2 regions of the Exiguobacterium sp. s166 genome follow, and region 1 is predicted to be linked to the other one. Evidence: riboswitches for the same ligand, from Rfam matches in the RefSeq annotation. Region 1 holds a riboswitch; the other holds the start of a gene.
What was found. A riboswitch is a leader RNA that binds a small molecule or an ion and turns the genes downstream of it on or off. The one in region 1 is predicted to bind S-adenosylmethionine.

Region 1 (4,838 bases):
ACCAGGTCTTACTGACCGGATCATACTGCTCACCGGAATTCGGATAGACGATAATCGGTACATCGGTCAGTTGTTTTAATGTCGTGATGAACTCTGTCGCAATCGATGCCGGAAAACAGTTCGCGCCGATTGCCGCCAGTTGCGGGTGCTCCCCTAATGCCTTGATACACTCACTCAACGATGTTCCTTCACTGATGTGTGTTGCGTCACGCAGGGAAAAGGCAAGCCAGGCCGACTGATCCGGAAATTCTTCGAGCAGCCGGAACAGCACTTCGGCTTCCTGCAAGGAGGGAATCGTCTCAAATGCCAACACGTCCGCACCTGCCGCGATTAACGCTTCCAGACGAGGACGGTGGAAAGCTTCAAGTTGCGCATCGTCGACTCCGTAATGACCGATGTATTCGGATCCGTCCGAAAGATAGGCACCGTAAGGACCAATCGATCCCGCAATCAAAGCGTGATCCGCTGCCGGTCCGGTTTCCGCACGCGCCTGCTGTGCCAGATAGACCGTTTGTTTCATCAGTTCAATCGCTTCCTCTTCTTTAATCCCCCGGCTGCTGAAGCCGGTGACACTCGCTTGGTAGCTGGACGTGATGGCACAATCCGCCCCGATTTTAAAATAATCCGCATGGACGCGGTGAATCTGTTCCGGTTCTTCAAGCAGTACACGGGCCGACCAAAGCGGATCATCGAGATTTCTCCCATGGCGTTCAAGTTCCGTCGCCAGTGCTCCGTCCAATAAAATATAGGGTTTTTCTTTTAACAGTTGTTCAACTGGATTGTTGTTCTTTGACATCTTCCACACTCCGTTTCCATGATGTTTTTGTCAGATGATGAACGATGTAACAGACCGCGATAAACGGAACCCCGAAATAGAGGGCGACCCGTTGCGTCGGATCAAAGGCGATTCCGATCAATGAAGCCAAACACATTAAAAACGACAGAATCGGTACAAACGGATACCAGGGCGTCCGGTAAACCAAATCGTTTAGATCATGCCCCTCTTGCAGATAGCGCTTGCGGAACATGAACTGTGAGGCGCTGATACTCATCCAGACAACGACGACTGCCAGTCCCGAGATCGAGACAAGCGCAATGTAGACGGAACCCGGTGCATAGACGCTGGAGAACAGGGCAAGCAGACCACCGAGCATACTGAAGAGAACGGCACGTATCGGCACTCCGCTCGCATTTAATTTAGAAAAGTACGGCGTAATCATCCGTTGATCGGATAAAGACCAGAGCATCCGTGATGCGGCGTACAGACCCGAGTTCGCTGCTGACAAAATCGCGGTCAGGATGACGAAGTTCATGATGTCTGCTGCAAACGGAAGACCGATCCGTTCAAACACAGCAACGAATGGACTTTCAAGCACTCCTTTTGAATCATTTGGTAACAGAATCGCAAGAACAATGATCGTCCCGACAAAAAATAAGACGAGCCGGAAGACTGTTGTTCGAATGGCGAGAGGAACCGTCCGTTTCGGATCGACCGCCTCACCTGCTGCAATCCCGATTAACTCTGTTCCGGAATAGGCAAAGTTAACGGCAAGCATCGTCATCAAGATCGCGAACGCTCCGTTCGGAAACAGGCCCCCCTCCGTCAACGGAGCGAGAAGCGGTGCTTGTGAGCCGTCCGCGAGGGGCAAGAATCCGACGATTGCTGCTGTTCCTAAGACGATGAACACTAAAATCGTCAGCACCTTGACGGCAGAAAACCAAAATTCAACTTCCGCGAACAAGCGGACCGTCAAGACATTGATGCCTAAAATCATGACGACGAATAAAGCACTGAACAGCCAGACCGGAACATCCGGAAACCAGCGTTGCATCAATAAACCGGCTGCCGTAAATTCCGAACCGAGCGCGACCGTCCAAGTCAGCCAGTAAAGCCAGGCGACGGTATAGCCTGTTCCGGATCCAATATATTTCGTCGCGTAGCTGTGAAAGGCACCCGTCTCCGGCATATGTACCGCCAGCTCCCCTAGACAAAGCATTACCAGATAAACCGCCAGCGCTCCGACCAGGTAAGATAAAATCGTGCCGACCCGACCGGCCTGCTCGAGCGTATAGCCTGTACTTAAAAATAATCCGGTCCCGATGACACCTCCGAGTGACAACATGACGATATGCCGGGATTCCATTTTCCGCCGAAACGTTCCTTCTTTCATTGCTCCTCCACACTCCTCTTTTTCTCGTTAAACTAAAAAAAAACGCACCCACATGCATGGGTGCGTCGGTCGACAATCAAAGGAAGCTTATCGATCGGGTACAACACCCGCAGGAATTAGCACAGTATCTTTCGACCTGTTGCTGAGGCTTCAAAGGGCCAGTCCCTCCACCTCTCTGGATAAGAATGTAATTTTTCATAACAGTACCAACCCTGTTTTGAATTGTCAACACAATTCAGAATTTATCATGTAAAAAAAAACGCCTTACACCAAAACGGTATAAGACGTCTGTCGCTTATTTCTTCGCAAACAAATCAGCTGTCTTCAATGCCATGCGAACCGCTTTCCGGTTCAATGTGCCTTGTTGATGCTTCATTTCTTTTGTTTGACTGTTCAACTTGCCTTGAAGTGATTTGATTTTCTTATCTTTTTCAGCCATTTTCGCTTTATCGCGTTTTTGAGCTGCCACGATTTTTTGTTCTTCTGCTGGGAAATATGATTCAAAACGTGAAACGGCTTCTTCGATACTGATTCCTGTGATCGGTTTAACGACCGGAAGCAACTCTGCTTTGGCCATTTCACGATCAAACGGAACGTTCTCCGGATAGTTCGTTTCTTTGTAGATGTGTTCTAGATCATTTGTATTCAGGAATTCCACGAAGTTATCAAAGTTACGTGCTTGAACACGTGTTGGACTCTGGAAGTCAGCCGACTCAATCACATCTGACAAACGTGTGCTGTCTGTGATGTCATTTGCCCAAATGTGTGTCAATTGGTGATAATCCGTTAATTCGCGCATCCGTGCATCTTTCGGAATCAGGATACTTGGCGTTCCGGCAAGTGTTGCCGTGATGTTACCGTGAAGACGTGCTCCGAAGCTGAAGTCTGCTTCTTTCAAGAAGTCAATCCATGTCTGTGCGTTTAAGAAGAAGCGGACACGGTCGTTCATGTAAGTCGGATCCGACATTTTAACCGGATAGTTCGTGACGGATAAGTCAGCAATCGGATGTGTTCCTGTGTACGTCAAACGCAACTCTTTCATCCATTGCGGGATGAAGTAGTGGTTCGGGTACTCTTCCATTCCGCGTGTGATGAAGTTAAGGACGTTTTGCGGTGCAAGACGTGACGAGTTGACACCGATCATTGAATCTTTTGTGATATTCGTTTCACGAATTTTCAAATCACGACCAAACGCATACATCGATGGGCAACCGATGACTTTGTGATCGATTCCTTCGCGGAAACCAAGACGCGTCAAATATTTTGATGTGATTTCGCCGCGAAGTCCAAGCATGCTTGAGCGCTCAAGAACTGCGCTGACAAACGCTTTAACGTCTTCATCAAATGAGAAACCGTCGTTTAAATTCGCTTCAAACGGTGCGCGTAAACCGACACCGATGACGACGACCGGAATCTTTAGTTTTTTAATCAATTTTGTATATTTACGAAGTGTCGGGACGAATTCTTTACGGAATGCATCAGCGAGTGGAATGACATATAAATCGAAGTTCGCATTGATTTCATCTGCACGCTCTTCTTCATAGTAGTAGTAATCCGGTGTGATCGTCGTGCCCTCTGTCATCAAGGTGCGGAAAATACTGTATTGATAAATCAGGTTTCCGACGTTCCCTCCGATTGAGTTATGCTTCATCAAATATTCTGCGTCGAACTGTTCAAACGGTGTCATACCCGCACGGATAATAATACGTTTCATGTAAAATAATTCCCCTCTCACTTCTGTTTTCATTTAAAAAATATAAAATATATTTTGCTTTTTTAACCATCTTGTCTTTTCAAGGATAGTTGAATGCAATTCAGCAAGTCAACGAATAGCTGAAAATTACACATTATTGTGGATTATGAAAAATATAGGCTCAATACAACCTAACAATTATTCCCTATATAACAACTAGTTAAACATCTTTTCTCGACATACGATAAATTTCGAGATTTGCATAAATCGCCGGCAACATCACTTGCGTCGCTTCATCTTTCGAAAGAAGTGTGCCGAACAAATGAGCTGACTCGACTTCATTGCCTTTCTCCATGTCACGTTGTAAGGACGACTTCATCGTTTCATCCATTTGTGCGATCTGTTGCTGTTGGATCTGTTCAATCCCATCACTGAACACAGCACCTTGGCGTTCCATCGCTTCTTTGGCTTCCGTTGCCAGGCGGCGGATCATCATCATTCCTTCTTCCTGCGAACGAATCGGACCGATTGCTGAACGGAAAAGCGACGTCACACCGGAAAACGTCGTGATGAACAGATACTTATTCCACATATCGCTGGTAATCGAGTCCGAGTATTTAATCGGCGCTAGTGTCCCCTCTAGGTGCTGCTTCAGTTCTTCCAAACGGTCTGGCCGGGTTCCCGGTAACGGACCGAACAATAAATGATGGGACGGACTCGTCTGTACGATGTGTCCTTGTGCATCAAGCGTTGATTCGATGAAGCAGAGTCCGCCCAGTACACGTTCCGCTCCGAAGTGTTGCTCCAGTTGCTTTAAATGGGCCATTCCGTTTAGCAACGGCAAAATATATGTATCAGTTGCGACGAACGGTTTGATGTCCTCTAACACCTGCTCCAGATGATAAGCCTTGGTCGATAAAAGAATGACATCAAACGTTCCTTTTTCTCCGGTCCGGATCAGGCGCGGAGAATAG
Region 2 (4,838 bases), on a different contig from region 1:
TCTTCAAACGATACACGACGGGGTGCGTCGACCAAGAGGACCTCATATTCGTGCTCTAAGACACGAATCAGTGCTTCACTTGGCCGGGCACGTAATTGGAGTGGATATACAAGAACGATCACTCCGGTTGGTTGTTCTACCACAAACTCACCTCTTCATTCAATATCTGTTTAGTATGCAACAAATCCGACTTCAGCCAAACCGCCTTAAGTCGGATTCCGTTTCTTTAATATATACGTTGTAGTCGCGTCACAGGTTCCACCTGTCCGAAGACTTCCTCTGTCGTCTCGCTGATTTCCTTAAATCCGTATGAAGTCAAAAAGTGACGGGCTTTATAGTTTCGGGATTCAACATACACTTCAATCGGAGACGCCCCTTGCAATTCCAGTTCGCGGATCAGCCGGCGTCCGATTCCGTTTTGCTGGTATTTCGGCAAGACATACAGCCGGACGATTTCCCACGTTCCATCCACATCGATGGCGTGGATAAAACCGACGATTTCCCCGTCGATCAGTCCGACATTGAAGTATTCTCCACGTGCTTCTTCCGCTGTCCGGATTGCTCGGACCACTTCTTCCTGCGGGTACGCTTCTTGTACGAAATGGGCTTTCGAACGCTCTGAATAGATTTCCTCATATGTGTCCATCCAGGACGTGAGCGCAATATCATGAATGCGTGCTGCATCAGCCGGAACTGCTTCGCGTATCTCCATACCGAAATCCCCCTTTTCCTTTTACAGGCTCATGTTCTTTTACCCTTTTCTAGAAATTTCAGTCGTTTCCCTGCAAAGTTCCGGAGAAACAAAAAAAGTTCAGAAACACCCTTAAAAGGGAGTTTCTGAACTCAGGATTATGCGAAACGTTTTGCCTGCTCTTCAAGAGTAGCGGCTTTATCTGTTTGCTCCCATGGTAATTCGATGTCTGTACGACCGAAGTGACCATAAGCTGCTGTCTGACGATAAATCGGACGGCGGAGATCAAGCATCTTGATGATCCCTGCAGGACGGAGATCAAAGTTTTCTGCGATTAATTCAACGAGTTGCGCTTCAGGAAGTTTTCCTGTACCGAACGTATCGACTGCGATTGAAACCGGGTGCGCCACACCGATTGCGTAAGCAAGTTGAACTTCTGCTTTGTCCGCAAGACCAGATGCAACCAGGTTTTTCGCGACATAACGTGCTGCGTAAGCAGCTGAACGGTCGACTTTCGTTGGATCTTTACCAGAGAACGCTCCACCGCCGTGACGTGCATATCCGCCATACGTATCAACGATGATTTTACGACCTGTCAACCCTGCATCTCCTTGTGGTCCGCCGATGACGAAACGACCAGTCGGGTTGATGAAGAATTTTGTGTCTGCATCGATGTACTCTGCCGGGATGACCGGTGCGATGACATGTTCTTTCAGATCAGCTTGAATTTGCTCAAGCGTCACTTCTTCTGCATGTTGTGTCGAGATGACGATTGTATCGACGCGAACAGGTTCATTGTTCTCGTTGTATTCAACCGTAACTTGCGTTTTACCATCCGGACGGAGGTAATCGAGTTGCCCCGTTTTGCGGACCTCTGCCAAACGACGAGCCAGTTTGTGTGAAAGCGAGATTGGAAGTGGCATGAGTTCCGGTGTTTCTTTCGTTGCATAACCGAACATCAGACCTTGGTCTCCTGCTCCGATCGCATCGATTTCTTCATCGGACATGTTTCCTTCGCGTGCTTCAAGCGCTTGGTCCACACCGAGAGCGATGTCTGCTGACTGCTCATCGATTGATGTCAATACAGCACAAGTGTCTGCATCGAAACCGTATTTAGCGCGTGTATAGCCGATTTCACGAATAGTTTCACGAACGACTTTCGGGATATCCACGTAAGTTGATGTCGTGATTTCTCCAGCTACTAATACGAGTCCTGTCGTGACAGAAGTTTCTGCCGCAACACGTGCGTTTGGATCGGCTGCAAGAATTGCATCCAAAATTGAATCCGAAATCTGGTCACAGATTTTATCCGGGTGACCTTCAGTTACTGATTCCGACGTAAATAGTCGGCGATTAAGGTTTGTCATGTTTGACCCTCCCAAAAAAGAATTTGACGGTGTACTCATTTCCCCTAGTTGAGTGGGACGGTAAAATGAAAAAAACCTTTCCATGTCCAAAAATGGTCAGGGAAAGGTTGTGCGTTCTTCCTTTACCCTCTTATCGTTCGAAGTGTTTACTTCGCTTCAGGAGAGCACCTTTTCCTACATTAATGATGAAATTAATATAAGACGGTTGCCGGGTTTCTTCGGGCCTTGTTCCCTCCACCTGCTCAGAATAAGAGTATCCGTTACGAATTACATGATATAAACTTGTGCTCACTCTGTCAAGCAACGTTTTAATTTCTAGTCGAAAAATTTCAGAAGAGATGTTAAACTGTTAATGCTGAAAGCGTTTCCAGATAAATAGAAATCAGCGCAGGAAAATGATTGCCCTATCATTAGTATGTCATATATAATAAATGTGTCATACTAATAGTAGAGCTAAAACCAACGTAGGGGAAAGGTGGGGTCAGGATGCCGATGACGGTCCTGAATATCGAAGAGCTACTCAAGAAGGAGCATGTGTTCAAACAACTGTCCGTTGCTGAACTAGTCGAACATGCGATTCGCAACAAAGAAGGAGTTCTTGCAGAAAATGGTGCTTTGTCTGTAGAAACGGGGAAATTTACAGGTCGTTCACCGAAAGACAAGTTCATCGTCCGTGATCAATCGTGTGAGATGCATATCGATTGGGGTCATGTCAATCAACCAATGGAATCGGACAAATTCGAGCAACTGTTACAAAAAGTTCTTCGTTATATGAACGAAGCAGATCAACTTTACTACACAGAAGCTGCTGCTGGTGCCGATACGCATTTCACCCTTCCAGTGCGCGTCGTAACCGAATATGCTTGGCATAATTTGTTTGCGAAACAGCTATTCTTACGCGAATATCCTACGGTTGCGGCCTTTGAACCATTTACGGTCGTCTACGCACCACATTTTAAAGCGGATCCGGCGGTCGACGGAACAAACTCGGAGACATTCATCGCGATGTCTTTCGAACACCGTATTGTCTTGATCGGTGGTACAGAGTACGCCGGAGAAATTAAAAAATCAATTTTCTCGGTCATGAACTATCTCTTACCACAACAAGAAGTGTTGTCGATGCACTGTTCCGCCAACGTTGGACACGAAGGGGATGTCGCGTTATTCTTCGGACTATCCGGGACTGGTAAGACCACACTGTCTGCAGATGAGAGCCGTCAATTGATCGGCGACGATGAACACGGTTGGTCCCATGACGGTGTCTTCAACATCGAAGGTGGCTGCTATGCGAAAACGGTCAACTTGTCACGCGAAAAAGAACCACAAATCTTTGACGCCATCCGCTTCGGAACCGTTCTTGAAAACGTCGTCCTCGACGACACCCGGATTCCGGATTATGATGATACCTCACTGACGGAAAATACGCGTGCGGCTTACCCGATCACAGCAATCGAGAATATCGCCATCCCGTCACGCGCCGGTCATCCGAAAACGATTGTCTTCCTGACAGCAGATGCTTACGGTGTACTGCCTCCGATCAGTAAACTGACAAAAGAACAAGCGATGTATCACTTCTTGTCAGGTTATACATCTAAACTTGCCGGCACAGAGCGTGGTGTCACGGAACCGGAAGCAACGTTTTCGACCTGCTTCGGTTCCCCGTTCCTGCCGTTGATTCCAGAAAAATATGCGACGATGCTCGGGGAACTGATTGATCGCCACGGCGTCACCGTTTATCTCGTCAACACCGGTTGGACCGGTGGGGCTTATGGTACCGGCAGCCGGATGAAACTTTCGTATACACGGACGATGGTCAATGCAGCCGTCAACGGCCTGCTCGCAGACATCCCGACAGAAGAACATCCGATTTTCGGTCTGCATATGCCGATTGAAGTACCCGGTGTTCCGACTGATTTACTCAATCCGGTCAAGGTATGGGCGGATTCATCTGTTTACGAACAACAAGCGACTGCACTCGCGCAAAAGTTCACGCAGAACTTTGCACGTTTCGAAAGTGCGACGGATGCCATCAAAGCAGCCGGTCCCCGCGTTTAAAAATGATTGATGATACTAAAAAGGTTGAGCTCCTTAATGGATGCTCAACCTTTTATGTTAGACGATTGAATCTGTCTTATCTTGTAAATGAAGCTCTTTTTGAGAAAGCCAAACTTGGCTTTCTTTTAATAATTCATAAGCGCGGCGCTTCGCAATCCCGAATCGATTGCTCAGCATCTCGAACCGTTCGAACTCTCCCCGGTCTGCGCTGATCGCAAGGAGCAGGCAATCCCGAAACGGATGATCATCACCTTGTAAGACGTTTTTCAAAGCCGGTTCAATCGGAAGCTGATCAATGATTTCATCAATATCGACTGAGAGTAATGCATCAATATGAGACAGTAATCCAATCATATAAGCGCTCTCTGCTTTCAAGGTCTTCGTTTCCGTCGCAAACAGTTCACACAGCTTTGCACAATGCAAAGATGAACGTAACAATTCATCCGACCACCTGTACGGACTTGCGAGTTTCATTTCACGCAAAACGATTAACGAAATCCAGCTCTTTAATTGCGAAAATCCAAGTAAGGAAATCGCTTGTCGGACGGAACTGACGGTGTTCCGAAGACCGATTCCCGGAGAATTGATTAATTGCAGTACTTGTACACTGATGTAAGGATTTCCTTCGATTTCATCGACGACGTCCTCATAATGATCGTCTGTATCCAACCACTTCAGCATCTTCAACAGGACAGGTACTTGCGGAGGAACCGCCTTCCCTTTCA

Region 2: linked by a shared signal. The riboswitch ahead of metK (methionine adenosyltransferase) and the one ahead of KNP93_RS10510 (amino acid permease) in region 1 are both predicted to bind S-adenosylmethionine.

The regions. Positions count from the first base shown of each region.
Region 1 covers NZ_JACSMU010000004.1:66,462-71,299, reverse strand. Annotated here, with positions in the region: gene mmuM (homocysteine S-methyltransferase) at 1-796, opposite strand, end outside; gene KNP93_RS10510 (amino acid permease) at 771-2,171, opposite strand; SAM riboswitch class I at 2,256-2,357, opposite strand; gene KNP93_RS10505 (polysaccharide pyruvyl transferase family protein) at 2,467-3,885, opposite strand; gene KNP93_RS10500 (ketopantoate reductase family protein) at 4,085-4,838, opposite strand, start outside.
Region 2 covers NZ_JACSMU010000001.1:533,293-538,130, forward strand. Annotated here, with positions in the region: gene KNP93_RS02655 (alpha/beta fold hydrolase) at 1-143, opposite strand, end outside; gene KNP93_RS02660 (GNAT family N-acetyltransferase) at 227-712, opposite strand; gene metK (methionine adenosyltransferase) at 850-2,058, opposite strand; SAM riboswitch class I at 2,186-2,312, opposite strand; gene pckA (phosphoenolpyruvate carboxykinase (ATP)) at 2,545-4,113, shown strand; gene KNP93_RS02675 (EAL and HDOD domain-containing protein) at 4,171-4,838, opposite strand, start outside.